Regions from separate parts of the Kitasatospora sp. NPDC043950 genome, predicted to be linked through region 1. Evidence: riboswitches for the same ligand, from Rfam matches in the RefSeq annotation. Region 1 holds a riboswitch; each other region holds the start of a gene.
The links. Region 1 has a riboswitch for cobalamin ahead of nicT (Nickel transporter NicT). Riboswitches for the same ligand answer to the same signal wherever they lie in the genome.
Positions count from the first base shown of each region.

Region 2: another riboswitch for cobalamin. It lies ahead of metE (5-methyltetrahydropteroyltriglutamate--homocysteine S-methyltransferase); the one in region 1 lies ahead of nicT (Nickel transporter NicT).
Region 3: another riboswitch for cobalamin. It lies ahead of AC07BF_RS02660 (CoA-acylating methylmalonate-semialdehyde dehydrogenase); the one in region 1 lies ahead of nicT (Nickel transporter NicT).

Region 1 is NZ_JBWKER010000050.1:36,435-46,737, forward strand. Features, by position in the region: gene bldD (transcriptional regulator BldD) at 1-271, shown strand, start outside; gene AC07BF_RS28865 (hypothetical protein) at 396-1,337, opposite strand; gene AC07BF_RS28870 (thioesterase family protein) at 1,558-2,385, opposite strand; gene nusB (transcription antitermination factor NusB) at 2,545-2,982, opposite strand; gene efp (elongation factor P) at 2,987-3,550, opposite strand; gene AC07BF_RS28885 (M24 family metallopeptidase) at 3,630-4,736, opposite strand; gene rpmF (50S ribosomal protein L32) at 4,827-5,000, opposite strand; gene rpsR (30S ribosomal protein S18) at 5,054-5,290, opposite strand; gene AC07BF_RS28900 (CobW family GTP-binding protein) at 5,303-6,469, opposite strand; gene rpsN (30S ribosomal protein S14) at 6,475-6,780, opposite strand; gene rpmB (50S ribosomal protein L28) at 6,780-7,016, opposite strand; gene rpmG (50S ribosomal protein L33) at 7,142-7,306, shown strand; gene nicT (Nickel transporter NicT) at 7,419-8,531, opposite strand; cobalamin riboswitch at 8,562-8,775, opposite strand; gene AC07BF_RS28925 (ArsR/SmtB family transcription factor) at 8,857-9,240, shown strand; gene AC07BF_RS28930 (Fpg/Nei family DNA glycosylase) at 9,295-10,104, opposite strand; gene AC07BF_RS28935 (AAA family ATPase) at 10,185-10,303, opposite strand, start outside.
Region 2 is NZ_JBWKER010000003.1:103,093-113,395, reverse strand. Features, by position in the region: gene metE (5-methyltetrahydropteroyltriglutamate--homocysteine S-methyltransferase) at 1-1,745, opposite strand, end outside; cobalamin riboswitch at 1,923-2,119, opposite strand; gene AC07BF_RS02725 (ECF transporter S component) at 2,162-3,031, opposite strand; gene AC07BF_RS02720 (ABC transporter ATP-binding protein) at 3,028-4,701, opposite strand; gene AC07BF_RS02715 (CbiQ family ECF transporter T component) at 4,698-5,933, opposite strand; gene AC07BF_RS02710 (hypothetical protein) at 5,944-7,134, opposite strand; gene AC07BF_RS02705 (prenyltransferase/squalene oxidase repeat-containing protein) at 7,131-10,115, opposite strand.
Region 3 is NZ_JBWKER010000003.1:84,968-95,270, reverse strand. Features, by position in the region: gene AC07BF_RS02665 (acyl-CoA dehydrogenase family protein) at 1-236, opposite strand, end outside; gene AC07BF_RS02660 (CoA-acylating methylmalonate-semialdehyde dehydrogenase) at 244-1,743, opposite strand; cobalamin riboswitch at 1,960-2,132, opposite strand; gene AC07BF_RS02655 (nitrilase-related carbon-nitrogen hydrolase) at 2,487-3,431, shown strand; gene AC07BF_RS02650 (hypothetical protein) at 3,546-3,866, opposite strand; gene AC07BF_RS02645 (TNT domain-containing protein) at 4,568-5,281, shown strand; gene AC07BF_RS02640 (S8 family peptidase) at 5,702-6,898, shown strand; gene AC07BF_RS02635 (LLM class F420-dependent oxidoreductase) at 7,231-8,073, opposite strand; gene AC07BF_RS02630 (serine hydrolase domain-containing protein) at 8,474-9,691, shown strand; gene AC07BF_RS02625 (MerR family transcriptional regulator) at 9,739-10,303, shown strand, end outside.

The sequences.
Region 1 (10,303 bases):
GGCCGAGCCGCCGCCGCGCCTGGTGCTCGACCTGGAGAGACTGACCCAGGTCCCGTCCGAGAAGGCCGGCCCGCTGCAGCGCTACGCGGCGACGATCCAGAGCCAGCGCGGCGACTACAACGGCAAGGTGCTGTCGATCCGCCAGGACGACCTGCGCACCCTGGCGGTCATCTACGACCAGTCGCCGTCGATCCTCACCGAGCAGCTGATCTCCTGGGGCGTGCTGAACCCCGACGCGCGCCGCGCGGTGCGCGAGGAGGAGGCGAGCTGACGCTCGCCGCACCGGCTCCCGCCGGCTCGGTCCGCGGTCCGGGCCACGCCCCGGGCCGTGCAGAAACGTCACGGCGCGGCACCCCGCATCCCGGGGGCCGCGCCGTCGCGCGTCCACGGCCGGCTCAGCAGACCGTCCCCAGGCTGTAGCCGGGCTGCGCCGCCACGCCGTCCAGCCGCACCGGCCCGGCAGCCGGCGCCCAGTCCTGCCCGCCGCTCGACCAGGCCCAGGAGGCCGGCAGGAAGTGCTCGTCGGCGGCTCCGCCACGGGCACCGCCCGCCGCCACCGAGCCCTGCGAGCCGTGCAGCACCGCCACCCCCGGCAGCTCCAGCGCCAATCCGGCGCACAGCACCGCGCAGACCAGCTCCAGGTCCTCGTCGTTGATCCGGACCACGCCGTCCTCCCACTGCAGCACCCGGGCCGCCGCGGTCAGCCGCCCGCCCGGCGCGTCCACCCGCAGCCGCAGCTCGTACACCCCGGCGCCCGCGCCGACCAGCATCCGGCGGAACACCTCGGCGCCGCGCTGGCGGGCGGCGCGCACCCAGCGGGCGTGCTCCTCGTCGACCTCGCCCGCGGCCCCGGACAGGCCGCCGTCCAGCAGCAGGTCGGCGTGGCAGAGCGTCAGCCCGTTCTCCCGGGCCCGGACCAGGCGCGGCACGAAATCCCCGGCCAGTTCCTCGCCCTGATAGGCCAACAGCTGGGTCTGCAACGGCGGATTGACCAGGTAGCGGTCGCGGGCGAGCGGCTCGGCCGGGTCCAGCCCGTGCAGCACGCAGAACTCCGCGAAGTCCTGCGGGTGGAACATCCGGGCCCGCACGGTGTCGAAGCGCTCCAGGGCGTCGGCCAGCAGCTCGGCGGTCTCGGCCAGGTAGTGCTCGTGGTCGGCGGCGTTCGACAGCCCCCAGGCACGGGCCCGGGCGAAGTCGGCCGCGCTGGTCAGGATCCCGATGACGAACGCCTGCTCGGCCCCCTCGACCCGCCGCCGCTGGTGCGGCGCCCGCACCGTGGGTCGCGGGCCGCCGGCGGTGCAGTCGGAGTTGCGGCGGGCGCGGCCGTTGCGGCTCATGCGCCCACCTCGCTGCGCTCGGCACGGGCCTGCGCCCCTGCGCGCCTCTCGGTGGTCCGCTCGCTGCGCTCGCTCACGGGATGGCTCCTGGCATCGACGGGTACCGTCGGCGGGTGACGGTCAGCGGCCGGCTCGCCGCTGACCGTCTATCTCCCCATCCGCGCGCGCCGCACACGTACGGCGTGTCACAGGAATGTAACCGACGGTAAGACGATGTGATTCACGCCGTCCGCGGCACCCGGGCGAGCTGGCGGGACTGCGCGACCAGGCGGCCGGACTCGTCCCAGACCTCGGCGTCCTCCTCGAAGTACCCGCCGGCCACGTTGCGGGTGGCGTGGGTGACCCGCAGCCAGCCCGGGACCGGCCTGGCCCGCAGGTGGACGGTCAGTTCGACGGTCGGGGCCCACCCGGGCAGGCCCAGGTCGAAGGTCACCGGCGGCAGCGCGTCGGCGACCAGCAGGAGCAGCAGCGGGTCGGGATCGCGGCCGTCGGCGAGCCGGAACCAGCCCTGGATCCGCCCGTTGCCGGACGGCTGCCCGAGCGCCCAGCCGATGGTGGCCGGGTCCAGCCGCAGGTCGAAGCGCTCCAGCAGCTCGGCCTGGGCGATCAGCTCCCGGGGCGCGTGCTCGACGCCGACGCACTGGTCCGGCGGCGGCAGCTGCGGCGGCACGGCGCTGGTGCGCACCTCGCCGTCGGCGGTGGAGAGGTCGCCGTGGCTGGCGACCACCCGCAGCCGCTCCACGCCGTCCTGGCTGAGCGAGGCGGTGCCGGTGGAGAGCCCGCGGCCGGTGCGCAGCACCTCGGTGCGGACGGTGGCCGGGCCGGGCGTGGAGGCGGACAGGTAGTAACCACTGATCGACACCGGGTCGGGGTGGTCGCCGTGCTCCAGCGACAGCGCGTGTCCGGCGACGGCGAGCAGCAGCCCGCCGTTGACCCCGCCGCCAATCTGCCAGCCGGCACCGAGTTCGGCCTCGTAGCGGCCGGGCTCGTCAGGGTGCCGGGTCAGGGCGATGCCCTGGTCGAACTCGCTGCGGGTCGCGGTGGTCATGGGGGTGGCCTGCCCTTCACTGCGGGTTTCCGAACGCCAAGTTACTGGCGAGTAGGGCACCACCTTACGCCGCCCGGGTGAAACGCGCGACGGCCGCCGGACCCGGAATCCGGGTCCAGCGGCCGTTCTGCGGGTCTCACCACCGCCGGTGGTCGGGACCTACCGGCGGATGCTCGGCTTCAGCTCCAGGAAGCGGGCGAGCAGGCCGTTGACGAAGGCCGGGGAGTCGTCCGTGGAGAACTCCTTGGCGATCTCCACGGCCTCGTCCAGGACGACCGCGTCCGGGACGCCGTCCTCCCAGATCAGCTCGTAGGCGCCGAGCCGCAGGACGTTGCGGTCCACGATCGGCATCCGGTCGAGGGTCCAGCCCACCGCGTACTGCGAGATCAGGTCGTCGATCCGGCGAGCGTGCTGGACGTACCCCTCGATCAGCTCCATGGTGTACTCGCCGACCTGCGGGGTGCCCTCGTCGGGCTTCGGCTCGCGGGCGCGGGCCACCCAGTCCGCGAGGACCCGCTGCGGGTCGACCCCGCGGTGGTCGGCCTCGAAGAGGATCTGGAAGGCCCGGGTGCGGGCCTTGCTACGTGCGGCCGACACGGACTTACTTCACCCGGCCGAGGTAGCTGCCGTCGCGGGTGTCGACCTTGATCTTCTCACCGGTGACGATGAAGAGCGGCACGGCGATCTCGGCACCGGTCTCCAGCGTGGCCGGCTTGGAGCCGCCGGTGGAGCGGTCGCCCTGGACGCCCGGCTCGGTGTGGGAGATCAGCAGCTCGACGGAGGCCGGGAGCTCGATGTACAGCGGGGAGCCCTCGTACATGGCGACCAGGGCCTCGAAGCCCTCCAGCAGGTACTTGGAGGCGTCGCCGACGACGGCCGGCTCGACCACGATCTGGTCGTAGGTGTCCGTGTCCATGAACACGAAGTTCTCGCCGTCCTTGTACGAGAACTGCATGCCGCGCTTGTCGACGTTGGCGGTCTCGACCTTGGTGCCGGCGTTGAAGGTCTTGTCGACGACCTTGCCGGTCAGGACCTCCTTGAGCTTCGTGCGCACGAAGGCCGGGCCCTTGCCGGGCTTGACGTGCTGGAACTCGACGACGGACCAGAGCTTGCCGCCCTCCAGCTTGAGGACCATGCCGTTCTTGAGATCGTTCGTGGAAGCCACGGGCGCACTTACTCCTGGATATAGCTGTCAAGGAACCAAGGCTTGCGTCCTGCCGCCGACGGCCGACGGGCGGCCGCGGTCACAGGGCGAGGAGCTCCTTGGTGGTGATGGTGAGCAGCTCGGGCCCGCCCTCCTCTGGGGGACGCACCACGAGCGTGTCCTCGATCCGGACACCGCCCTTGCCCGGGAGGTGGACCCCTGGGCCGACGGTGACCGGCACGCGGCTGTCCAGTTTACCCATGTCCGACGGGCCGAGGCGCGGCGCCTCCCGGATCTCCAGCCCGATGCCGTGGCCCACCGGGTGCGGGGAGGTCTCGGTGTGGCCGGCCGCCTCCAGGATCTGCCGCGCGGCCCGGTCGGGCACGCACTGCTCCACGCCCGGCCCGAGCGCCTCCCGGGCGGCCCGCTGGGCCCGGAACACCAGCCGGTGCAGCTCCACCTGCCAGGGCGCGGGGGCGGCGCCGATCACGAAGGTCCGGGCGGTGGAGACGCCGTAGCCCCGGTACTGGGCGCCCATCACCACGGTGAGGAAGTCGCCCTCCTCCACCCGGCGGTCGGTCGGCTGGTGGGCGGGCTGGCCGGAGTGGCTGCCGGTGCCGACGGACACCGGGTAGGCCGCCCGGTCCGCGCCGTGGTCGATCATCCGGCGTTCCAGCTCCATCGCCAGGTGCCGTTCGGTGCGGCCGACCAGGATCGACTCCAGCAGTTCGCCGAGCGCCTGGTCGGCGATCTCGGCGGCGATCCGCAGGTCGGCGATCTCGTGCTCGTCCTTGACCACCCGCAGCCGCTCGACCACCTGCCCCAGGTCGGCCAGCCGGGCCCCCTCCGCCAGGCCCGCCACCGCGCGGTGGCGGCTGACGGTCAGGTCGTGCTCCTCCACCGCCAGGTCCGCCACGCCCAGTCGCACGGCGGCGGCGGCCGCCGCCAGGGCGGTGTCCGCCGAGGCCGCCACCGGTACCTGGGTGACGTCCGGCGCGATCAGGTGTTCCCCGGTGTCGTCCGCCGGCAGATCGTCCGGCACTGCCAGCAGCACCCGCTCCCGGGTCAGCAGCAGCGTCGCCCCGCAGGGCGCGCAGCCCGTCAGATACCGCACGTTCGCCGCCCGGGTGATCAGCGCCGCATCGGCCCCGGCCGCACTGCAGTGCTCCCTCACCCGCTCCCGCCGACCCGCGTACGCATCAGACATGCGTCGAGCCTACGAACCCCCACTCCGATCCGCCCGCCGAGCACCCCCGACAGGGCGCGCCCCCACCCCCGCACGCCCCCTCCGTGGTCGCTACGCCCCCTCCGGGTCGATCAGGCCGCGGCGGTAGGCGGGGACCAGGTTCTGGGGGACGAGCAGTTCGCGGCCGTTGAGGGTGATCGGGACGAGCTTCGGGGCCTTGCCCTTCCACTGGGCCCGGCGGTGCCGGGTGTTGCTGCGGGACGTCTTGCGCTTGGGGACGGCCATCGGGGGCTCCTTGTCGGGTGGTGACGGTGGTGACGGTGGTGGCGGTGGTCCGGTTACCGGGTGGTGCCGGCGGCGTACGGGAGGAGGGCCATCTCGCGGGCGTTCTTGACGGCCCTGGCCACGGCGCGCTGCTGCTGGACGGTGAGCCGGGTGACGCGGCGGCTCCGGATCTTGCCGCGGTCGGAGACGAAGCGCCGCAGCAGGTCGGTGTCCTTGTAGTCGATGTACTCGATGCCGGCCGTGAACAACGGGTTCGGCCGGGCCTTGGGCGGGTTCGGTCGCTTACGCACAGTGACGGCTCCTCAGTGAACGGGGTCGAGCAGGTCCCGGAAGGCGTCCGGCAGGGCCTTCCAGCCGGGTTCGCCCGCCGCGAGTTCGGCGTCGGTGAGCAGACAGGAGTCGAGCAGCCCGGTGACGCCGTCGACGTCGAGGCCCTCCGCGGTGAAGCTGAGCTGCTGCACCCGGTCGCCGTGCAGAGGGTGCCAGTCGAGGGCGGCGGCGGCCCGGCGGGCGGGCGGGTAGAGCTCCCAGGCGGCGTCGGGCAGGGAGGTGAGCCAGGGGCCGCACTCCTCGACGGCGAGGTTGGCCCCGGCGGCGTCCCAGGCGAGCATCAGGTCGGGCCGGTTGGCCAGCCAGAAGCGGCCGCGGCTGCGCTGGGCGGCGGGGACGAGCAGTTCCAGCGCCCGGTGCAGCCGCTCGGGGTGCAGCGGGCGTCGGCGCTCCCAGACCAGCGTGGTGACGCCGGCCTCGTCGCTCTCCTGCGGGAGCAGCGCGATCGCCGGGTTGACCCGGTCGCGGGCGGCGGCGACGTCGAAGCCGCCGAGGGCGGCCCGGGTGAGCGCCCCGGTGCCGAGCCGGACGACCCGGGCGGTGGGGTGGAGCTGGCGGAGCAACGCGAGCCCGGGCGCGTGCGCCGTCGCCCGCGGGACGGCGAGGGTGGTGGCGTACTCGACCTGGTGGGCGAGCGCCTCCGCGCGGGTCCGCTGGTCCTGGACGGCGGTGTGCTCGCCGTGCTCCACCAGGTCGTCGGAGACGGAGAGTTCGCCGATCAGCCGGTCCGGGTCGACGGCCGTGACCACGCCCGCGAGTTCGACGGCGTCCTCCAGGTGGCGGCCGTCCGCCTCTCCCCCGGCGATCACCTCGACGGCCGGGTGCGGGTCGCTACCGCCCCACAGTTCGACGATCGCGAGCCCGTACCGGCCTTCGTCGGCGATCCGCAGCAGTCGCGGCAGCAGGTCCTCGCGCAGGGCGCAGCAGGGGCAGTCGTTCACCAGCGGGACGTCGGCGGCGTCGAACCCGCCTCCCGCGTCGCGCAGTTCACGGCGGACGACGCCCTGCGAGGCCTCCCGCAGGTCATGGTGGAGGACCACCGCGTCCACCGCGGCCGCCGCCAACTCCCGAACGGCGGCGCGGCGTTCGTCGGCGTGCAGTCCGGCGACGACCACCACGGGCAGTTTGATCCCGTCCACGCCGCTCACCAGCTGGCCTTGCGGACGCCGGGCAGGTGGCCGGCGTGGGCGTGGACGCGGAGGTTGACCCGGGAGAGGCCGAAGGCGCGCAGGTAGCCACGGGGGCGGCCGTCGACGGCGTCGCGGTTGCGGATCCGGGTGGCGCTGGCGTCGCGAGGCTGGCGGGCGAGTTCGGCCTGGGCGGCCGCGCGTTCGGCGGGGGCGGTGCCGGGGTGGGCGATGATCCGCTTGAGCTCGGCGCGGCGCTCGGCGTACCGGGCCACGACGGCGCGGCGCTGCTCGTTCTTGGCGATCTTGCTCTGCTTGGCCATCAGACCTTCCCCCCTCGGGCGCGGATGCGGGCGACGGCGGCCTCGATGCCGATCGTGTCGATGGTGCGGATGCCCTTGGCGCTGAGGGTGAGCCGGACGTACCGGCCCTCACCGGGCAGCCAGTAGCGCTTGTGCTGGATGTTGGGGTCGAAGCGGCGGCGGGTGCGGCGGTGCGAGTGCGAGATCGCGTTGCCGAATCCGGGTTGGCGGCCGGTGAGTTGGCAGTGGGCGGACATGGGTGCTCCCTGGCGTCCGGGAATGGGCGGGACGGAGCTCACGTTACACCAGATGAAAATGACTTCCATTTCGGTGTACGGTTTCGCCCCAGCCCCGAACACCCCGCCAACCCGGGAGGACACCCATGGCCCGCAGCGAACTGCGCCCCGTCATCAAGCTCCGCTCCACCGCCGGCACCGGCTACACGTACGTGACCCGCAAGAACCGCCGCAACGACCCGGACCGGATGGTCCTGCGCAAGTACGACCCGGTCGCGCGCCGGCACGTCGACTTCCGCGAAGAGCGCTGAACCCCGCCCGCCCGACGACCGGCACCGGCCCGCAGCGACGAAACGGCGCCTCCCCCGGGATCCCGGGGGAGGCGCCGTCGCTGATCGCTGCCGTCGCTGATCGCAGCCGTCGCTACTCGGCGGCCACCCAGCGCTTCTCCACCCGGGCCAGCTTCCAGTAGGCGATCGCCGCGGCCCAGACCACCACGAACAGCCCGGCGATCGCGTAGCCGACGTTGTCCAGCGAGATGCCCGCGATCCAGCCGGTGACCGGGTCGGTCAGATCGAGCTTCTCGTGCAGCACGCCGACCAGTTCGATGGTGCCGATGACGAAGGCCACCGCGATCGACAGCCCAGTGATCGTCAGGTTGTAGTACACCTTCCGGACCGGGTTCGCGAAGGCCCACTGGTACGCGAAGTTCATGAACGTCCCGTCCAGGGTGTCGAACAGGCTCATCCCGGCCGCGAACAGCAGCGGCAGGCAGACGATCGCGTACCAGGGCAGCCCGGCCGCCGCGCCCGACCCGGCCATCACCATCAGGGTGACCTCGGTCGCGGTGTCGAAGCCCAGCCCCAGCACCATGCCCACCGGGAACATCTGCCCGGGCCGGGTGATCGACCGGGTCGCCCGGTTCAGCACCCGGGCCATGAAGCCGCGCGAGTTGAGGTGCTCCTCCAGCTGCGCCTCGTCGTACGACCCGGCCCGCATCGCCCGGAACACCTTCAGTATGCCGAGCAGCGCGGCCAGGTTGAGCGCGCCGATCAGGTAGAGGAACGCGCCGGAGGCCGTCGTGCCGACCATCCCGAGCCACTTGTGGGTGGTCGAGTCGTCGTCCATCAGCGTGCTGGCCAGCTGCGCGCCGCCCGCCACCAGGGCGGCCATCAGCACCACCATCGAGGAGTGCCCGAGGGCGAACCAGAAGCCGACCGAGACCGGCCGCTTGCCGTCCGCCATCAGCTTGCGGGTGGTGTTGTCGATCACCGCGATGTGGTCGGCGTCGAAGGCGTGCCGCATGCCGAGGGTGTACGCGGTGATCCCGAGGCCCACCCCGAAGACCTGGGTGCCGACCGCGTAGTTGTGGGGCGCGACCAGGAAGACGAGCGTCCCGAAGGCCACCACGTGCATGGCCAGGATCACCCCCATCAGCCCGGCCGTGCGGACGGTGTCCTCGCGCTTCCAGCGGAACGTGGGCAGCACGGACGGTGTCGCCGGCGCCTCGGCGGCGGCGGTTTCGGGCAGGGTCATTCGGGTCACGCTCCAGCACCTCGTGGAAACACTTCGTGAGATGCCGTGGCCGGTCTCCTGGCTTACGGGGGTCCCGTACCCGCCTTCCCAGGTGCGCGAGGCTCCCAGTGGCGTCGTGGGTACGGACGTCTCTCCATCGTCGACGATCACGATGGCCCGATCACAGTGGCGAGGGCCGCTCCGGACTGGGACCCCTGAGGATCCGTCACCGGTCTTCCCGAGCACCACGGCGGGGAACACCGTAGGGGCCAGGACCCACCCTTGCAAGGCTGCGCACCTGCGCAGGTGTCCAGGATCACAGGCCCCCTCCTGCAACAATGTGCGCATGCATCTCGTACCGGCCGACCGCGCGGGCCACCGCACCATCGACGGACACCGGGTCTGCGAGGCCATCGCCGCGATCGGCGACCCCGCGCACGTCCGCACCTGGGCCGAGCGGTTCTCCCTGCTCGCCGACCCCGGGCGGCTCGCCCTCCTGCTCGCCCTCCACCGGGCCGGCCCGCTCGCCGTCTCCGACCTCGCCGTCGCCACCGGCATGCGCGACCCCGCCGTGTCCCAGGCCCTGCGGCTGCTCCGCACCGCGGGCGTGGTCACCGGGGACAAGGACGGGCGGATCGTGCGCTACCGGCTCGTGGACGAGGCCCTGCGCCCCCTCCTCGACGCGTGCGCCGCCGCCGAACACCACGAGCCCAGCGCGGCCGTCGTCTGACCGGCTCCTCCGGAGGACGCGCCGGGGCCCGGCCGGAGCAACCCTCGAACGCGGTCAGGCCGCCTGGCAGGCGGGGCACCAGAAGAGGTTGCGCGCGGCGTGCTGCTCCGTCCGGACCTCGGTGCCACAGACCAGGCAGGGCATCGCGGCCCGCCGGTAGACGTACACCTCGCCGCCGTGGTCGTCGACGCGCGGCGGGCGGCCCATCGCCTCGGGGGTGTGCTCGGGGCGGACGGTGTCGATCCGGCCCGCGCCGACGCCCTCGTGCATCAGGGCGACCAGGTCGGCCCAGATCGCGTCCCACTCGCCCCGGGTGAGGTCGCGGCCGGCGCGGTGCGGGTTGATCCCGTGGCGGAACAGCACCTCGGCCCGGTAGACGTTGCCCACCCCGGCCAGCACCTTCTGGTCCATCAGCAGCGCGGCGACGGTCGTCCGGCTGGCCGATATCCGGCGCCAGGCGGCCTGCGGGTCGGCGTCGGCGCGCAGCGGGTCGGGGCCCAGCCGGGCGGCGACGGCGGCCTTCTCCGCTCCGGTGACCAGCGCGCAGGTGTTGGGGCCGCGCAGGTCCGCGTAGCCGTCGTCGTTGGCCAGCCGCAGCCGGACCAGGCCGACCGGCTCGGGCGCGGGCCCGGTACCGAAGGCGAAGCCGCCGTAGAGGCCGAGGTGGACGTGCACCCAGGCGCCCTCCTCGAAGCCGAGGAACAGGTGCTTGCCGACGGCTTCGGCCGCGGTGAGCAGCTGCCCGTCGATGGCCTTGGCCTCGTCGGCGAACCGGCCCTGCGGGCTGGACACCTCGACCGGGCGGCCGCCGAAGGCCTTCCGGTTCTCGGCGGCGAGGCGGTGGATGATGTGGCCTTCCGGCACGGGCGTCAGCTCCCCCGGGGTGGTTCGACAGGACCCGCACATCATCGCAGCCGGCACCGACACCGCCGGATCGTCGCAGGTCAGCGCACCGGCATGCCCATCAGCCGGGCCAGGATGACGCGGTCCAGCTCGGCGGCGGTGCCGGCCACGTCCAGGTACGAGTTGTCGATGATCGGCAGCCCGGAGTTGTACCAGCCGG
Region 2 (10,303 bases), on a different contig from region 1:
TCGTCGCGGACGAAGGACCAGGCGAGCATCGTGACGGGGCCGGTGAGCATGCCCTTGACCGGGCGGTCGGTCAGGCCCTGCGCGTAGCCGAACCAGTCGACGGTCATCGGGTGCGGGCGGGAGATGTCCCCGGCCAGGACCGGCGGGCGCACGTACCGGGTGCCGTAGGACTGCACCCAGCCGTGCCGGGTGGCGAGGTAGCCGGTGAGCTGTTCGGCGAAGTACTGGACCATGTCGTTGCGCTCGGGCTCGCCGTGCACCAGGACGTCCAGTCCGGCCTTCTCCTGGAAGGCGATGACCTCCCGGACCTCCGCCTCGATGCGCTCGCGGTAGGCCGGGGCGTCGATCCGGCCCGCCGTGAGATCGGCCCGCGCGACCCGCAGTTCGGAGGTCTGCGGGAACGAGCCGATGGTGGTGGTCGGCAGCAGTGGCAGGCCGAGCCGGGCGCGCTGGGCCTCGGCCCGCTGCGGGTAGGCCTGGGCGCGGCGGGCGTCGTCGGCGGTGACGGCGGCGGTACGGGCGCGCACCGCCGGATCGTGGGTGATCGGCGAGTTGGCGCGCGAGGCGAGGTCGGCGCGGTTGGCGGCCAGGTCGGCGGCGATCGCCCCCGTGCCCTCGCGCAGGCCCCGGGCCAGCAGCGCCACCTCCCTGGCCTTCTGCTTGGCGAAGGCGAGCCAGCGCAGGATCTGCGGGTCGACGTCGCGTTCGGCGGCGGCGTCCAACGGCACGTGCAGGAGGGAGCAGGACGGCGCGACGTCGACCCGCTCGGCGAGGCCCAGCAGGGTCGCCAGGGTGGCCAGCGACTTCTCCAGGTCGTTGATCCAGATGTTGCGCCCGTCGACCACCCCGGCGACCAGCCGCTTGCCGGGCAGCCCGCCGACGGCGGCCAGATCATCCAGGTTCGCCGCGGCGGGCCCCGTGAAGTCCAGCGCCAGGCCCTCGACCGGGGCCTTGGCCAGCACCGGCAGGGCCTCACCCAGGCGGTCGAAGTAGCTCGCGACCAGCAGCTTCGGACGGTCCGCCAGGCCGCCCAGCTCACGGTAGGCGCGGGCGGCGGCGTTCAGCTCGGCCGGGGTGCGGTCCTGCACCAGCGCGGGCTCGTCCAGCTGCACCCACTCGGCGCCGGCCGCCTTCAGGTCCGCCAGCAGCTGCGCGTAGACGGGCAGCAGCCGGTCCAGCAGGGTGATCGGCTGGAAGTCCTCGGCGACACCGGGGGCGGGCTTGGCGAGCAGCAGGTAGGTGAGGGGGCCGACCAGCACGGGGCGTGCGGTGTGGCCGAGCGCCAGCGCCTCCCGGAACTCCCCGACGGCCTTGGCCGGGTCCGCGGTGAAGACGGTGTCCGGGCCGAGTTCGGGCACCAGGTAGTGGTAGTTGGTGTCGAACCACTTGGTCATCTCCAGCGGCGCGACCTCCTGGGTGCCGCGCGCCATGGCGAAGTAGCCGTCCAGCGCGTCCGCCTCGACGGCCGCCCGGTGGCGGGCCGGGATCGCGCCGACGGCGACCGTGGTGTCCAGTACGTGGTCGTAGAGCGAGAAGTCGCCGGTGGGCACTTCCGAGGCCCCGGCCTGGGCGAGCTGCGCCCAGTTCTCCCGGCGCAGGCCGACCGCCGTCTCCCGCAGGGCGTCGGCGGTGACCGTGCCCTTCCAGTAGCCCTCGATGGCCTTCTTCAGCTCCCGGCCCTGGCCCTGCCGGGGGTAGCCGTACACGGTGGCCCTGGTTGCCGCGGCTGCGGACTTCGTGGTCAAGGGACTCTCCTTCGCGAGTCTGGCTCCTCAAGTGCCCGGGGACGGGACGAGAGCGCGAAGGGATGACGAACCGGGCGGCGGCTCACGTCGACGCGTGTGCCCGATCCGCCTGGTATGGTCGCCGACCCGCCCACGAGGTCACCGGGATATCCGCACGCGGAACGGTCCGCGGGCGGGCAACGGGCAGGTCTTCGGACTCGTGGGCGCACCGGGCCTGTTGGCGTCCGGTACCTACTGGCCATCGCTTCCCAGACCCGTCCCGGGTCCAGTGCGTATGACGGCGGTCGTTCCCACTCACCGCTGCGGGGCAGTCCCGGATTCCCACCGGGTTCCCTCTTGCGACGTCCTGCCTGGCGGGCAGGACGAACCAGCTGCGTCGCCAGCTTAGGGGCAAACCGCCGGGGCCGACGCGGAATTCACGGAAGCCGTCCGCATGGTGAGACTCCCTCGCCGCTCGCGGAGCCGATGGCGGAGCCGTTCGCGGTGACTCGTCGACCGTCCGGGGCCTCGAAGCGCACCATGGGCTCGAAGTTGGCGCGGCGGGCCGCGCGGCGGAAGACGGTGAGGACGGCCGGGCCGACGACGAGCACGGCGGTGAAGGTGGTGACGGCACGGCCGGTGTCCCAGCCGAGCGAGGTGGCGAGGTCGAAGAGCAGGTAGCGGTGCCACTGCTCGGTGAAGGGCAGCCCCGGCAGGTAGGCGATGGAACTGTTCGGGTCGGTGGAGAACGGCCAGAAGGAGAGGTTGAGGAGGAAGCCGAAGAGGTACCCGGAGAACGCCCCGTACGCGGCCAGCATCGGGACCTCCCAGCGCCGCCGCCGGGTTCTCGGCAGGAGCCCGGCGAGCATGCCGACGAACGCGCAGCCGAACATCTGGTACGGCATCCAGGGGCCGACGCCGCCGGTGAGCAGCGCGGAGGCGAACAGCGAGGTGCAGCCGAGGGTGAAGCCGAAGCCCGGGCCGAAGACCCGGCCGGCCAGGACGAGGACGAAGAAGACCGTCTCCACTCCTGCGGTGCCGGCGCCGAGCGGGCGCAGCCCGGCGTTGACGGCGGACAGGACGCCGAGCATGGCGAGGGCCTTGGCGTCGATGCCGCCGGCCGCGATCTCCGCGATGACGACGGCGAGCACCAGGGCCAGCAGGGCGCCGAAGATCAGCGGCGGGGCGTAGGAGGAGCCGAACTTTCCGGGGGCGACGACGAACGGCCAGGTGAAGGCGACCAGGCCGATGAAGGCGGCCAGGGCCGCGACGACGCGGGCCCGGCCGGGGATCCGGACGGCGCTCACCGGGCGGCCTGCGCGGGCGCGAGGGCGGCGGCGACCTGTCGGGTGGTCAGGTAGGGCAGCGGGGCGAGGATCTTGGCGGTCTGGGGGGCGAAGGTGGGCGAGGCGACGATGACCTCGGCGGTGGGGCCGTCGGCGACGATCTCGCCCTCGGCCATCACCACCACCCGGTCGGCGGCGGCGGCGACGAACTCGACGTCGTGGGTGGAGACGACGACCGTACGGCCTTCGGCGGCGAGGGCGTCCACGATGCCGGTGAGCGCTTCCTTCCCGTGGTAGTCGAGCCCTCGGGTGGGTTCGTCCAGCAGCACCACCCGTGGCGCGGCGGCCAGTTGGATCGCCAGGACCAGGGCCAGCTTCTGGCCCTCGGAGAGGTCCCGGGGGTGGGTGCCGTCGGGGATCCCGGGGGCGAGCCGGTCGAGGATCTGCCTCGCGGTCGGGCCGGCTGTGGTCGGGCCGGCGACGGTCGAGCCGGCTGCGCGGCGGGCCTCCAGGTCGCTCTGGGCGAGTTCCTGGGCGACCGTCTCCAGGTACAGCAGGTCGGTCGGGGTCTGCGGGACGAGCCCGACGAGCTGCCGGGCCCTGGTCGCGGAGAGCCGCTTGGGGTCCGCGGCCGGCCCGCCGTCGGCTCCGAGGACCTGCACGCTGCCGCCCTGTCGCGGGCCCGAGCCCTGGAGGGCCCACAGGAGCGAGGACTTGCCCGAGCCGTTGCGCCCCATCAGCGCCGTGACCTCACCGGCCCGCAGGTCCAGCCCGACCTCCCGGACGGCGGCCACCGGCCCGTACCGGACGACCACCCCTCGGGCGTCCAGCACCCGTTCCCCCGCCACCGCTGCCCGGCGCGGCGGAGGAACGGGCACGTCGTTCAGCCGCTCCCGCAGCGGGGCGGCGGCGCGCCGGGCGTCCCGGACGGAGAGCGGCAGCGGCCGCCACCCGGCCAGCCGCCCGAGGTCGACGACCGGCGGCGCGATCGCGGTGCGCCGGAAGACCTCGGCGGGCGGCCCGTGCACGACCGTGCCGTCGCCGGGCAGGTAGGCGACGCGGTCGGCGTACTGGACGACCCGCTCCAGGCGGTGTTCGGCGAGCAGGACGGTGACGCCGAGGTCGTGGACCAGACGGGTGATGGCCGCGAGCACCTCCTCGGCGGCGGTCGGGTCGAGCGCCGAGGTCGGTTCGTCCAGGACCAGGACGCGCGGGTGCGCGGTGAGCACCGAGCCGATGGCGACGCGCTGTTGCTGGCCGCCGGAGAGATCGTGCAGGGCGCGGTGGCGCAGGTCGGCGAGGCCGAGCAGGTCGAGGGTCTCCTCGACACGCTTGCGCATCACCTCCGGCGGGACGGCCAACTGCTCCATGACGTAGGCCAGTTCCTCCTCCACCGTGTCGGTGGTGAAGCCGGCCAGCGGGTCCTGCCCCACCACGCCGACCACGTCGGCCAGTTCGCGAGGGGGGTGGTGCGCGGTGTCCCGGCCGTCCACGGTCACCCGGCCGCGCAGGGTGCCGCCGGTGAAGTGCGGCACGAGGCCGTTGACGGCGCCGAGCAGGGTCGACTTGCCGACGCCGGTGCGGCCGACCACCAGGCAGAGCTCGCCCTCCGGGATGTGCAGGTCGACGTCGCGCAGGACGGGGGCGGTCTCGCCGTCGTACACCACGCCGACCTGGTCGAATCGGATCACGTGCTCACCTCGGGGGTCGTGCGGTCGGCGCCGGTGCGGCGGGTCCCGGCGGCGGGCTCCGGGGTACGTCCGGGCTCCGGGGTACGTCCGGGCGGAGGCGCGATGACCCCGGCGGCGCCGGCCAGCAGCAGGGCGAGCACCGGGACGAGCGGCAGGCTCGGCCAACTGAGCGGGTAGAGCGAGGGGTTGAGATCGGTGGCGGCGTAGCCGACGGTGGCGAACAGCAGGACGGCGGCGGTCACCCCGCAGCCCGCGACGCCCCACTCGGCGGCCCGCCAGCGGTCCGGCCGGTAGGTGGTGCGCCGTACGCGCCGGCCGCCGAGGATCAGCCCCGCCACGCAGAGCAGGGCGCCCGCGAGGAAGGCGGGAAGTCCCAGGGCAGCGGGGGCGGTTCCGTCCAGGAGCCCGTACACCCCGGCGCACAGGCCGCACATGCCGAGCAGCATCAGGGCGCCGGTGATGCGGCGGGAGCGGCGGGTCGCGGTGCCGGAGCGGCCGTAGCCGCGCGAGTCCATCGCGGCGGCCAGGTGCAGCGAACGCTCCAGCGCGTCCTCCAGCACCGGGACGACGATGCCGCGCAGCGCGCGGATGCCCTTCCGCTGCCCGGCGCGCAACCGCCGTGCCCGGGCGACGCGTTGGACGCTCTGCACCAGCTGCGGGGCGACGCTGAGCGACACCGTCACGGCGACGCCCAGCTCGTACAGGGCGCCGGGCAGGACGCGCAGGGCGCGCTTGGGGTTGGCGAGGGTGTTGGCGGCGCCGATGCAGCAGATCAGGCAGGCCAGGCGCAGCCCGTCGAAGGCGGCGGAGAGGGTCGCCTCCAGGGAGACCGGCCCGCCGATCTGGATGCCCGCGTACCAGGCGGGGGTGGGCAGGTGCGGGAGCGAGAAGAGCAGGTGGTCGTGCGGGGTGATGCCGGTGGCGAAGACGCACCGGAACACCACCCGGATCGCCACCACGGTCAGAGCCAGCCACAGGTAGTAGGTGAACCCGCGCGCCCACGGGGCCTCGGTCCGGCGGGCGGTGACCACGTAGCCGAGCACGGCGAGGACGAGCAGGAGCAGCAGCGGGTTGGTGGTGCGGCTGGCCGCCGTCGCCAGGGCGAGCGCCCAGGTCCACCAGGCCAGCGGGTGCAGGTTCCGGGGGCTGCGCCGGCTCCCGGCGTCCCGTCCGGGGGTGGGCTTCGGCTTCGGGGTGGGCTTCGGGGGGCCGGCGTCGGGTTTGTCGGGCATGGTCACCGGATCACTCGGCCCGGCGGCGGCGCCGTCGCGCGACGACCACGGTGGCCGCGCCCAGCGCCCCCACGAGGGCGGTCGCGATGACGGCGGGGGCCATCGACCCGGAGTCGTGCGGGGCGTCGGCCACCGGATTGGCGTCCACCACGCCGCCGGGCACGGCGGAGGTCGACGTCGGCGCGGCCGCGGCCTCGACCGTCTGCGGGGTCGGCTGATCGCTCGGGGTGTCCGTCGGCGGCGCGGTGGACGGCTCGACCGGCACCGGTGTGGCGGGCACGGGCGTCGGCTCGGGCGCTCCGGGCGGAGTGATGCCGTCCTCGGGGGTGGCGGCGGCGCCGGGCCCCGGGGTAGTGGCGGGCGCGGGCGGACGGGCTCCGCCCGCCGGGGGCTTGGCGGGGGCCGGGGCCCGGCCCGATCCGGTGCCACCGGCGGTGCCGGTGCTGCCGGTTCCGCTTGCGTTTCCGGTACCGCCGGTGCCGCCGGTTCCGCCGGTTCCGCCGGTTCCGTCGCTCGAACCGGTGCCGCTGCCGCTGCCGCCGGTCGTACCCGTGGCACCCGTCGACCCGCCGCCGGAGACGCTGGAATCGCCGGAGCCGCCCGTGGTGCCCTGACCGGGGTCGGCGGGCTGCCCGCCGGGGCTGGAGTTGTGGGCGCGAACGCTGTCCGGCGAGAAGCCCGGCCGCCCCTCGGTGCCCTCGACGTTGGTGCCACCGAAGATCCAGAGGTCGACGCTGCCGGGCTTCGGCTGGTAGCTCATCGCGCCGAGCTGGCTGTAGGACCACTCGTTCTGGCCCGGATCGGCGTGCCAGTACGACCAGTAGGCCGTGGCCGGGGGCGTCAGGACGCACTTCTCCTGGTCCGGGGCCGGGAACTGCTTACCGCCCTGGAAGCCGCTGTAGCCGATCCGGCAGATGAACGCCGGACCGTCGTGGCCGGTCCCGGTGGTCTTCCAGCCGCCCTGGTTGAGCAGGGTGAAGCCGGTGGTCGGGGTGGTCCCGCAGGAACGCAGCAGCGGGCCGCCCCACTTGCTGAAGTCCACGGCGAGCACCACGCCGGAGGCGGTGGTGCACTGGTCGATCGGCAGCGGCGCCGCGGACGCCGGGGCGGTGCCCACGGCGACGCCACCGAACGCGAGGGCGAAGGTCAGGGCCGCCGCCCCGGACAGCCGGCCGAGCCGACCGCCGAGTCCCCGGCTCACCGGTGACGCCCCGGGGCGGCCGCGGTGCGGCGCCGGGCGACGAGGACGGCCGCCGCGCCGAGCGCGGTCAGCACGCCCGCACCCGCCGTCAGCGTCAGGGCCTGGGTTCCGGTCCCGGCCAGGCTGCCGGAGCCGGTCTGCGCCGCCACGCCACCGGCGGGCGCGCCCCTGCCATCGGCCGGGGCGTCGATGCCGCCGGCCGACCAGGTGGCCGAACCGTCGCCGGTCGAGGGAGCGGCGGTGTCCGAGGGCCCAGCCGTGGCGGGCAAGCCCGTCGGGCCCGGCGTGTTCGTGGGAATGTTCGTAGGTGTGCCGGTCGGTGTGCCCGTGGGCGTGCCGGTCGGGGTGCTGGTCGGCGAACCCGTCGGGGTCGCCGTCGGGGTCGCCGTCCCGGTGGAAGTCGGAGTGGGCGTCGGCGTCGACGTTCCCCCGAGCTCCCGGAACAGCGTGCCGAACGAGATCCCGGTGGCACCGCCGAGCACCTGCGTGGACGCGCGGACGTCCGATCCCGGCTGCCCGGCGGAGGCCACGTTGAACCCGCCGTCGCCGTTCTGCTGGCCCGACAGGAAGTCGCGCGCCTTGGCGATCTGGGCGCCGTACGTGGACTGGCGCAGTGTCATGCCCTGGATGGCGAGCGCGGCCGAGTTGGTCGAGTCGCCGGCCGCTCCCGGGAAGCCGCCGTCGGGCAGCTGCCGCGCGGCGAGCCAGCCGAGGCCCTGGTCGACGGCCCGCGCGGCTTCGTCGCCCGGCACGAGGGCGAGGGCCATGACGGCCATCGCCGTGCTGTCCACGTCGGAGTCACCGGTGGCGGGGATCAGGCTCGGCCACGAGCCGTCCTGGTGCTGGAGGCCCTTCAGGTAGGCGATCGCGGGAGCCGCGTTCGTCGAGTCCCCGGCCCGGAGCTGGGCCATGATGCCGAGCGCCTGGGAGAACACCGAGGTCGCGTAGGTGTAGTTGCCGGGCGCCGCGCAGCCGGTGTTCTGGTCGGCCTTGATACACACGAGGGCGGCCAGGGCGGCGATCAGGTCGTGGCCGCCGAAGGCGCGCGGGTTGCGGCCGACCACCTCGGCGAGCAGCGCCTCCTTTCCGATCGAGCCGCCGCCTGCGTACTCGGTGCCGATGCCGGTCCAGTCGTTGACGGTGCGCTCGCCGGCGTCCTTGCCCGGCTGGTCCAGGAAGTCGACGATCCTGCGCAGCGCGGCGTCGTCGGTGCCGGTGGCCGCGAGGGCGTAGGCGCCGTCGATGGTGAGGCCGAAGTCGGCGAAGGCCGGGAAGCCCTCGTAGTAGCGGCCGTTGATCAGGCGGGACGGGTCGGTGAGGTAGGCGCTGCCCTTGGCGGCGTCGGGGGCTCTCCCGGCAGGCGGCGTGGTCGCGGGCGAGGTCGGCGGCGTGCTGGCGGGTGTCGTCGGCGGGGTGGTGGCGTCCGGGTTGTGTCGGACGCTGGTGAGGTCGGTGCCGGTCAGGGCCAGGATCGCCTGCTCGGTGGCCGCCGGGTCCGGGTCGGTGGTCGACGCGTCGGGGCCGAAGCCGCCGTCCGTGCCCTGCCGGGCGGCGAGCCAGGCCGTGGCGGCGGCCCGGCGGGTGTCCTGTCCGGTGGCCTTGAACGCCTGGGCCGCGCTCGCGGTGCTGATGGTGTCGCCGGGGGCGCCGAGGTACGGGAGGAGGGATCCGTCGGCCTGCTGTCCGGCCGCGAGCTGGTCCGAAGCCTTCCTCGCGGCCGTCTCGTACCCGGGCGCCGTACGCAGGGCGAGGACCGCGAGGCCGGTGGTGAGCGGGTCGGACTCGCAGTGGTCGCCAGCGACGATCATCGATCCGGCCACCCCGCCGTCGGCGCACTGGAGCGCCGTGAAGCGGGCGAGCGCCGGGGCGGGTGGCGTGACGCCGGCGCGCTGGAGGGCGATGACGCCGAGGGACTGAACCCAGGGCGAGGCCGCGCCGAGGAAGTCCCCGGCGGCGGTGCACTTGCCGTTCTCCCCCGCCGCCGTGCAGACATGGCCGGTGAGCGCGGCGATCAGGTCCCGGCCGCCGAAGGCCCGGGGATCGCCACCGGTGCTCTCGGCGACGAGGGCCAGCAGTGCGGCGGCCCTCGCATCGGGCCGGCCGGCCGGTCCGTCGGGGTGGAGGAAGGCGTCGGTGTGAGCGGAGAGGAAGGCGACCGTCCTGCGCAGCGCCGGGTCCTGCGTGCCGGCGGCGGCGAGGGCGATGGCGGTGAGGGCGGTCCGGGGGTAGTCCGGCCCCTCGACGGCCCAGTTCTCCATGTGGTCGCCGCCGACGAGTTGGCGGGCCAGCCAGGCCGCGGCGGCCGCCGGGTCACCGGCGGCGGACGGCCCGGTCGGAGTCGGGGTCGAGGTCGGAGTCGGGGTCAGGGTCGCCGAGGGCGACGGCGAGGCGGACGGCGAAGCCGGCGAACCACCGCTCTTCGCCCGGACGGAGTCCGGCGTGAAGCCCGGTGCCCCGCTGGTGCCGCCGATGTCGGTGCCGCCGTACACCCAGGCCTCGACCTCGCCGGGCTTGGGCTTCTGCGTCCCGGCGCCGAACCGGCTGTAGGACCAGGCCTGTTGGCCGGGTTCGGCGATCCAGTACGACCAGTACGCGGTGGCCTGCGGGGTGTTGACGCAGGGTTCCTCGGCCGGCGTCGGGTACTGGGTGCCGCTGTTGAAGGTCCCGGTTCCGAGTCGGCAGATGAAGGCGGGTCCGTCGTGCTCGGTTCCGGCGGTGGTGAAGCCGGCGGCGTGCAGCAGGTTCATCCCGGTCGTGGGGTGGGCGTCGCAGCCCCGGACGACACCGCCGCCCCAGTGCGTGAAGTCGACGGCGACGATCGCGCCCGTCGTCGCCGTGCACCGCTCGATCGGGTCGGCGGCCGCGGTGCCGGGGCGCCCGAACAGGACGCTTCCGCAGGCGGCGACCGCGACAGCACCGGCGACCACCAAGGAGGCGAGGTCCCGGTTCCTGTGACGTGTGCGACTGCTGCTGACCCTCACGACGACTCCCTGGTCGGTCGACGTGGGACGCAACGGCGCAGCCGACGGTCCCCTGGGCAGGGACCGTCCGGACCGCGTCGTAGTCCGCGACGACGCAAGTGCTCTGTGAACAGGGCCCCCGGTCCAGGCATTCCGGCTCACCCACCACAGGTGGGTCCACGGTTGCGGGTCAGCGCCGGAGTTGGACC
Region 3 (10,303 bases), on a different contig from region 1:
CAGCCGGTGGCCAGCGCCTCGAACACGAGCACGCCGTCGGCGCGGGTGAGTCCGGAGCCGCCGGACTCCTCGCGGACGTAGACACCGGCCAGGCCGACGTCCGCCGCCTTGCGCAGCACGTCCACCGGGAAGTGCTTGGCCTGGTCCCACGCGACCGCGTTCGGCGCCAGGTGTTCGCGGGCGAAGGCCCGGGTGGTCGCCGCGATGGCGAGCTGGTCCTCTGTGAGGTCGTGCACGGCGCCCTCAGCCCATCGTCGGGATGGTGAAGCTCGCGCCCTCCTTGACCCCGGAGGGCCAGCGCGAGGTGACGGTGCGGGTGCGGGTGTAGAAGCGGATCGAGTCCGGCCCGTGCTGGTTGAGGTCGCCGAACCCGGAGCGCTTCCAGCCGCCGAAGGTGTGGTACGCGACCGGCACGGGGATCGGCACGTTGACGCCGACCATGCCGGTGTTCACCCGGCGCGCGAAGTCCCGCGCCGTGTCGCCGTCCCGGGTGTAGACGGCCACGCCGTTGCCGAACTCGTGCTCGCTGGGCAGGCGCAGCGCCTCCTCGTAGTCGGCGGCGCGGAGCACGGTCAGGACGGGGCCGAAGATCTCCTCCCGGTAGATCCGCATGTCGGGAGTCACGCGGTCGAACAGCGAGGCGCCGAGGAAGTAGCCGCCCTCGTGCCCCTCCAGCCGGAAGTCCCGCCCGTCGACCACGAGTTCGGCGCCCTCCTCGACCCCGAGGTCCAGGTAGCCACGGACCCGCTCCAGCGCGTCGGCGCCGACCAGCGGGCCGAAGTCCGCCGCCGGGTCGTCCGAGCGCCCGACCTTCAACGCGGCGATCCGCTCGACCAGTTTGGCCACCAGGGCGTCGGCGGTCTCCTCCCCCACCGGGACGGCCACCGAGATCGCCATGCAGCGCTCGCCGGCCGAGCCGTAGCCGGCGCCGATCAGCGCGTCCGCGGCCTGGTCGAGGTCGGCGTCCGGCATCACGACCAGGTGGTTCTTGGCACCGCCGAAGCACTGCGCCCGCTTCCCGTGCGCGGCGGCGGTGGCGTAGACGTACTGGGCGATCGGCGTGGAGCCGACGAACCCGACCGCCTGCACCCGCGGGTCCTCCAGCAGGGTGTCCACGGCCTCCTTGCCGCCGTTGACCACGTTCAGCACGCCCGGCGGCAGCCCGGCCTCCAGGAGCAGTTCGGCGAGGCGCAGCGGCACCGAGGGGTCGCGTTCCGAGGGCTTGAGGACGAAGGCGTTGCCGCAGGCGAGGGCGGGTGCGGCCTTCCAGAGCGGGATCATCACCGGGAAGTTGAACGGCGTGATGCCCGCGACCACGCCGAGCGGCTGGCGCATCGAGTACACGTCGATGCCGGTGCCCGCGTTGTCGCTGAACTCGCCCTTCAGCAGGTGCGGGATGCCGGCGGCGAACTCCACGACCTCCAGGCCGCGCTGGATGTCCCCGTGGGCATCGGCCACGGTCTTGCCGTGCTCGGCGGACAGCAGCCGGGCCAGCTCGTCCTTCTCCTGCTCGACGAGTTGGAGGAAGCGCAGCAGGACGCGGGCCCGCCGCTGCGGGTTCCACGCGGCCCACCCGGGCTGAGCCTGCGCGGCGTCGGCGATCACCGCCTCGACCTCGGCCCGGCTGGCCAGCGGCACCCGGGCCTGCACCCGGCCGGTGTTGGGGTCGTACACGTCGCCGAAGCGACCGGAGGTGCCGGCGGTGGGCTTGCCGGCGACGAAGTGGGTCAGTTCTCGGACCATCGGGTTCCTTCTCTCGACAGGGTGGGGAGAGGAGGAGGATCGGAGGCCGCCGCGGGTCGGCGGGCACACGGTGGTGCGCCCCGCGGCACGGGCGTGCGGCGGCGGAACGGAACGTCAGGGCGTCGGGGCCCCGGCGGCCGTCGGCACGGGACGACCAGGAGCGGCAGTGGAGCGGGAGCAGCCCGGAGTCATGCGTGTCGTCTCCATCCTCGTGGAAAACACGGAACACCCGCGGCCGGTATCCTGACTCCCGGATCACCGCACGCCCCCAGGCCTTCCCGGCTGGCTGCCAGTGGCCTTCGTCTGCGAGGACGAACTCCCCGGTCACAGTGGCGGGACCGTGCCGGACTCACACCGGCTTCCCTGACACCGCGGACCTGCCGTCGACCATATAGTTGGACGTCCTAGTAAGTCCAGAGGCCCGCACGCGCGTTGCGCCATCGGGTTTCCGCCGCGCCGAGCCCTGCCCGACGCCGGTCACCGCGCAGCCGCGTAACCGCGTAACCGCGTAACCGCCCACCATTCGCAGGCCACCCCCTTGCCGGAACGTTCCGGCATGGCTAGATTCTTCACCACGCCAGCAAAGCTGACTGAACTTTCAGTTATACCGCAGGGCCGCGTCGGCACCAGAGAACAGAAGGAACACCCATGACCACGTCCACCACCACCGGCCGCACGGCCGCCGGAGGCCCCGCCTCCCGCACCTGCCGGACGTCCCGCCGGCAGACGAGGACGGTCCGCCCGTGACCTCGTACGCCGTCCTCACCTCCTTCGGCTCCCCGCTCGGCTCCCCCGGCCGCACCAGGCCGGCCGAACGCGCGCCGCTGCGCGTCGGGCTCGTGCAGATGCGCTGGCACACCGACCCGGCCGAGCACGACGCCCGGCTGCGCGAGGGCGTGGCACTCGCCGCCGCGCAGGGCGCGACGATGGTGTGCCTGCCCGAGCTGACCCGCAGTCCCTACTTCTGCAACACCGACGACCCGATGGGGGAGGGCGCCGCCCGCCACCTGGAGGACGTCGAGACGGGGCCCACCACCCGCCTCGCCGCCGAACTCGCCGCCGAACTCGGCATCAGCGTCCACGCCTCCCTGTACGAGCGCGCCGAGGACGGCGGCCTCGGCTACAACACGGCCGTCTGCGTGGACCGCGACGGCACCCTCGTCGCCAGAACCCGGAAGAACCACATCCCGGCCTTCCCCGGCTACCGCGAGGACCTGTGCTTCCGCCCCGGCGACAGCGGGTTCCCCGTCCTGGCCCACCAGGGCGCCGCCTTCGGCTTCCCCACCTGCTGGGACGAGTGGTTCCCCGAACTCGCCCGCGCCTACGCGCTCGGCGGCGCCGAAGTCCTCGTCCACCCCACCGCCATCGGCTCCGAGGTGGACCTCCCGGACTTCGACACCCGGCCCATGTGGGAGCACGCCATCAGCGCCAACGGCCTCGCCAACGCGCTGTTCATGATCGTGCCCAACCGGATCGGGACGGAGGGCCGGTCCACCTTCTACGGCTCGTCGTTCATCTCCGACCCGTACGGCCGGATCCTGCTCCGCGCCCCGCGCGACCGGCCCGCCGTCCTCGTCGCCGACCTCGACCTCGACCAGTGCCGGGACTGGCGGGAGTTCGGCCTCCTGCGCACCCGCCGCCCCGAGCTGTACGCCCCGCTGACCGCGACGAGCCGCACCGACGCCTGACCGGACGCCCCGGCGCACCCACGCCGGGGCGTCCCGCCGCCACGAGTCGACGTGCCGGGACTGACGCCAACTACCTTTTCCAGTAGCGTAGTTGACGTGACCGACGCGCCGACCTCAGGTGGTGGCCGTCGGAGCGGGCGAAGCCGCACCGGCGGACGGCGGGGCCTGGCAGGGCAGGACGACCATCACACTCACACCCTGGCCGGGCTTCGACGCGCCCGCCGAAACGGTGTAGCCGTCGGACTCGTGGACGGCATCGAACTCCCAGGTGGGCGGGGTGGACTGAGCGTCCGCACCGGACGCCGACGAGGTGATCTTGAAGCCCTCGCCCGCCAGCTTCTCCCGCAGCGCCCGCAGCACCTCGGGGCGCTGGTCGTCCGTGGCCTTGAGCAGGATCCCCGAGCTGAGCTGGTAGGCCTCGCCCTCGTCGGCCACACCCAATCCCCGCCCCGGGCACCTGTAGTAGCCGATGAGCTTGCTCCACGGATCCCGCTCGAGGCCCGTCAGCTCGCGCACGTGGCCCTGGACCCGATCCGTCCGGGCCAGCGCCTCCTCCCGGGACTCGACACGTGTGGGCTCGCTCGGCGTTTCCCGTCCTCCGCCCGGCGTTTCCCGCCCTCCGCCCGGCGACCCCACGGACGAGCATGAGCCGAGCACCAGGGCACCCGACACCATCAGCACGGCCGCGCAGGCCGCCCGTGCGCCCGCCCCGGCCGGCACGGCCGTCGATCTCTTGAACAAGTGCAGTACTCTCCCCCGCTGACAGGTGTGCGTTTTTGCCATCCGGATGCTACGGCACCACCGGAAAGGCTCCGCATGTGCCGAAGCGTGACAGCCGACACCAAGGCGCGTGCGGTCGTCTGACAAGCGCTACCCCGGTGAAGGCGGAGGGCTGGATGAGGGCGAGGGAGCGGACGGGACGGGTCCGGCTCCCGCGAGCCGAGCATCCGTCAGCGGCATCGGCCGAACGGGTGGGCACCAGCGGCGTCGGACATCTTGTGCGCGCACGAAGGCAAATCGCCGTGCGTAACTGTGCGCGGGTCCGGCGGCCACACGGTCCGCCGTACGAGCCGACGGCCGCAACCCGCCCAGTCCCACCCCTCCACGCCCCGCACCCCGAACGGAGCCGCCCGCCCATGCGCACCCCCACTCTCGCCGCCCTCTCGCTGGCGATCGCCCTACCCCTGACGGGGCTGGCCGCCACCGGCACCGCCGCCGCGCAGTCCCCCGCCTCCCGGGCGGTGCCGATCACGGAGTGCGAGGGCGTCCCCAAGGTCCGCGATACCGGCGCCGAGAACTACCTCTGCACCCGGAAGGAACTCGGCCCGGTCACCCTGCCGACGGACTCCGTGCTGACCAAGCTGCTGGCGGGCTACGACCGGCTGGGCGGAGTGACGCCGGTGCGCTTCCTGGACTGGTACCGGGACTGGAGGGGGTGGAAGTACCCGGACCACAACGGCTTCACCGACAACAACGGCACCCTCGACATGGCCGTACAGAGCATGACGGAGCACCAGAAGCTGGACCGCTTCGGGAACAGCGCCTACGGCTCGTTCCTCGCCCCCGGCGGCACGCTGTTCTCCCAGCGCGCCCTTCCGCCGGACTCCCTCAACGGGGGCGAGGACAACTACCACTGCTTCGAGGTGCAGAGGCCGTTCAACGTCCAGCAGGGGCACATCGCGGGCGCGTTCTCCCAGCCGGGCAACGGACTCCAGCAGTGGCTCGACCCGGCCCTGAAGCCGGGCGACATCCCGGGCACGTACGACGTCGCCGCCCTCATCACCGCCGGGTACCTGACCGAACACGCCGCCGACAAGGACTTCTGCCTGTCGAGCCAGAACGACGCCTGACCCCCACCCGGCCGGACCTGACTGCGCGCGCCCGGCAACCGGCAACCGGCCCGCCCCGCCCTGCTACGCGCTCGGCGGGGCTGCCGCGGCAGTCGGCACGGGCCTGTGACCTGCGACTTCAATGCGGAGCGGGCAACGAGAACCGGTTACTCCTCGTCAAGTCGCCAGCGCGGCGGACCGGCGAGGCGACAGGGCCTGGGCGAGGTCGGTATGGGTCGCACCGCGCTCCGGCCACCGGACGACCGGCAGGGCTGGTTCCCCCGCCTCGGCCTCCCGGCACCCACCCCCGTACGGGTTGTCCGCTCCCCGCGCCCGGCAGGGCGGCGCGGATGCGACCGCCGCACCAGGGATGATCCGGGTGCCCTGCGGCCGCCGGGCCCGCAGGCAACCCGACTGACCCGACTGATCGGAGCCCGATCCGTGCCCCTGCCCCTCCGCCGGGCGTCGGCGGCCCTGCTGCTGACCCTCACACCCGTCACGGCCCTTGCGCCCGCCGCGTATGCCGCCCAGCCACCCACCGCCTCCACCGCCGTGGCCGTGGCGCACTCCGCCAGTGCCGTGCCCGGGCAGTACATCGTCACCCTCAAGCACGGCCGCGACCCTGGTGAGGTCCTGCGCGGCCTCGGCATCACCCCCAGGTTCACCTACACCGACACGCTGAACGGCTTCGCCGCCACCCTCGACCCCCTCCTGCTGCGCGCCGTACGAACCAGCCCCGCCGTCGAAGCCGTCGAGGAGAACACCACCCTCCGCGTCCCGGCCCCCCACGACGGTGCGAGCGCCACCCGGGCACCGGCCGCCACCTGGGGCCTGGACCGCATCGACCAGCGGAACCTGCCCCTGGACGGCCAGTTCACCACCCACGGCCACGGCGCCGGAACGACCGCCTACATCCTCGACACCGGCATCGACTACACCCACCCGGAATTCGACGGCCGCGCCGTACCCGGCTTCGACGCCGTCGGCGACGGCCAGAACGGCCGCGACTGCCACGGCCACGGCACCCACGTCGCCGGCACCGTCGCCGGCCGCACCTACGGCGTCGCCCCGCAGGCCCGCCTCGTCTCCGTACGCATCGTCGACTGCACCGGCAACGGCGACAAAGCCCAGATGATCGCCGGCCTCGACTGGGTCGCCCACCACGCCCAGTACCCCGCCGTCCTCAACGCCTCCGCCGGCGAGGAACGCTCCCAGGCCCTCAACGACGCCACCACCGCACTCTCCGACAAGGGCGTCCTGCCCGTCGTCTCCGCCGGCAACGACGCCGCCGACGCCTGCACCGCCTCCCCCGCCTCCGCGGACCGGGTCGTCACCGTCGCCGCCACCAACCGGCAGGACCAGGAGAGCACCTTCTCCAACTGGGGCCCCTGCGTCACCCTCCACGCCCCCGGCCAGGCCATCGAATCCGCCAAACTCGGCGGCGGCAGCACCACCCTCAGCGGCACCTCCATGGCCGCGCCCCACGTCACCGGCGCCGCCGCCCTCTACACCGCCGAACACCCCGACGCCGACCCCGCCGAGACCGCCGCCTTCCTCCAACGCACCGCCACCCGGAACGTCCTGAGCAACGTCCACCAGGACACCCCCAACCTCCTCCTCTTCACCGACGGCCTGTAACACCGCCCGCCACCACGGCACTTCGGGCCCGGTCCGGCCGTTCCCGCCGGACCAGGCCCGAACCCCGCGTTCTCCCCGGGCCGCGGCGATGACTCGATGGTGCGCGTCCGGAGGGCGGGCCCGTCGTTGACCGGACCCCCGGCCCGGGCCCGGGTGGTTGCCCGGTGCGCGGCCCGCGTCCACGTGAGACCACCGCTCGCCCATACGACACGATCGGGCCAGATCCGCTTGCGCTGGATTGCGCTCGTGCAGGTGGCCATGAACGCAATGCAGTCGGGGCGCTTCACGGATGGGGCTGGAACTTGACTGATGGCGGCCGGCCCTCGGCTCGTTCAGTGGGGGAAGCGGGCGTGTCGGCGGAGGAAGTCGGCGACGTCCTGGACGTCGTCGAGGGGCAGGGGGTAGACGACGAGGCGGGTGAGGCCGAGTGCTGCGTAGCGGTGGTAGGCCTCGGTGTCGACGGGCGTCATGGCGGTGTAGTTGAGTTCGAGGGGGCCCAGCCGGGCGGGGCGTTCGACCTCGTCGGCCGCCTTGCGCAGCCCGGCGAGGTTGGCGGCGAGCTGGTCGGGGCTGTCGCCGGCGCCGAACCAGCCGTGGCCGCGGGCGACGGCCCTGCGGTAGGCGGCGGGGCTGTGTCCGCCGATGAGGATGCGCGGGCCGCCGGTCTGTACGGGGCGGGGGTGGGCGTCGAGGTGGTCGAAGGCGACGTACCTGCCGTGGAAGGAGGGTGCGGGCTGGGTCCACAGGGCCGTCATGGCGTCGAGGTACTCGTCGGTGCGCGCGCCGCGCTCGGCCAACGGCACGCCCACGGCGGCGAGTTCCGGTTCCAGGTAGCCGGCTCCGACGCCGACCCGCAGCCGGCCGCCGCTGAGCACGTCGAGGCTGGCGAGTTGTTTGGCGAGGACCACGGGGTGGCGTTGGGGCAGGATGATGATCCCGGTGCCGAGTTCGATCCGTTCCGTGAGGGCGGCGACATAGGCGAGGTGGACGAGCGGGTCGAGGATCGGCTCGTCCGCGTCCATGGGCGAGTCGGGGGTGCGCGGGTCGGGCAGCGCCACGTGGTCGCCCACCCACCACGACCGGTAGCCGAGTTCCTCGGCCAGGGCGGCCAGGCGCGCCGTCGCCTGCGGCCGGTGCGTGGCCTTGGCGCTGATTCCGAACACTCCGAGTTCCATGACTGCCCGCCTCGTTCGACACCGGCATGTGTGCGGCCGGGAACGTCGCACCGGTGGCGTGCGCGTCTCACGGCCGTGGACCCGTCATACCCGAAGCGGAGGCCGCCGTCACGGGCGACGCGCGGCGGTCCGCCCCGGTGGCGGCGGGCACCGCGCGGAAACCCGCGGTTCTCGCCACTTCTCTCATCGAGGACTGCCGGGCTGCCACTGGTCCGTGGCGGCCTCCCGGTGGCGGGTGGCGTGGAGGCTGCCGAGCGGCGAGGGCGCCTGCCCGCCGGGGCTTGCCCCCGCTCGCCTGTGAGCCAGATCACCGTTGAGGTTGACCTTGGGTCAGGGCTCAAGCTCCTCGCAACGGCACGACGCCGACCCGGGCGTCACCGATGTGAAGGAGCACACCACCATGCCACTCCCCCTTTCCGGCCTTTCCGGCCCTTCCGGCCCTTCCGGCCCTTCCGGCCAGGACGAGAGCACCCTGCGGACCGTCGCCCCCGACGCCGCCGGGCAGGACCGCCCGGAACTGCGGAAGGCGATCGAGGAGATCGTCGACTCCGGTTTCACCGGGGTGTCGCTGCGCGTGCACGACGAACGGGGCGCGTGGGTCGGCAGCGCCGGGGCGGCCGAACTGGGCGGGGCCGCGAAGCCGCCGGCGGACGGGCGGGTCCGGATCGGCAGCAGCACCAAGACCTTCACCGCAACCCTGGTGCTGCAACTGGTGGCCGAGGGCAAGGTCGGGCTGGACACCCCCGCGGCGCACTACCTGCCCGAGTTCGGGCTGGACGGGCGGATCACGGTGCGGATGCTGTTGCAGCACACCAGCGGGGTGTTCAACCACACCGGCGAGGTCTACGCCGACGGGACGGTCGCGCCGGGCATCCCCATCCCCTACGGCACCACGGGCAGGGAGTGGATGGACAACCGGTTCAAGACCTACCGGCCGCAGGAGCTGGTGCGGCTGGCGCTGTCCAGACCGGCCCGGTTCGAGCCGGGGGCGGGCTGGAGCTACTCCAACACCAACTACGTGCTGGCCCGGCTGCTGATCGAGAAGGTCACCGGCCGCCCGGTCGCCGAGGAGATGCGGCGGCTGGTCCTGGGGCCGCTCGGACTGTCGGGCACCGTGGTGCCGGGCGCCTCGCCGGAGGTCCCCGAGCCGCACGCCCACGCCTACTACCGCTACGAGGACGCCGGCGAGCAGAGGACGGTCGACATCACCCGCCAGAACCCCTCCTGGATCTCCAGCGGCGGCGACATGATCTCCACCACCCGGGACCTCCACACGTTCATCTCCGCGCTCCTGGGCGGCAGGCTCCTGCCGCCCCCGCTGCTGGCCGAGATGTGTACCCCGCACCCGACGGGCATCCCGAACATGGACTACGGCCTGGGCGTGTTCGTGGTGACGACGGACGACGGCGCCACCGTCATCTCCCACAACGGCGCCGCCGTGGGCCACGCGGCGCTGATGTACGGCACGCCCGACGGCAGCAGGACCCTGACCGCCGCGCTGAACTGCGTGGACGACGCCGGCCTGTCCGTCGGCGGGGCGTTCCAGCAGGCGATGCACAGGCTCGTCGGCGAGGTGTTCCGCGGCGGGCAGGCCGATCCGGCCCGGCCGACGGACTGATGTGCTGCGCGTAGCCACCGAGTTCGAACCCGAGGCAGGATTGGTGGATGAACGGAGTCACGATCGGGCAGGCGGCGGCGTTCGTCGGCGTCACGGTGAAGACGGTGCGGCACTACCACAAGCTCGGCCTGGCCGAGGAGCCGGAACGCGACAGCTCCGGATACCGGCGGTACGGATCGGCCGACCTGTTGCGGCTGGTGCAGGTCCGGACGCTGGCCGCCGCCGGGGTGCCGCTGGCCGAGACCGGGCCCCTGCTCGACGCCGACGCCGCACTGTTCACCGCCAAGCTCGCCGACGTCGAACGTCAACTCACCGAACGGATCGAGGAGTTGACCGCTCGGCGCGACATGCTGCACCGGCTCGCCGACGGCGACCGGGCGCTGCTGCCCGACCGCGCCGTGGCACTGCTGGAGCGGATGGCCGACCTCGGCTTCACCCCGGACGAGGCGGCGGCCACCAGGGAGGGCTGGGTGCTGGCCAGGGCCCTGGTACCGGAAGGCTTCGACGACTACCTCACCCATGTCGAACACGCCCTGCTGGACAGCCGGTTCGTCGCCTTGCTCAAGCGCGGCGCCGAAGCCGCGGCCTGGGAGCCGGACGACCCGCGCATCG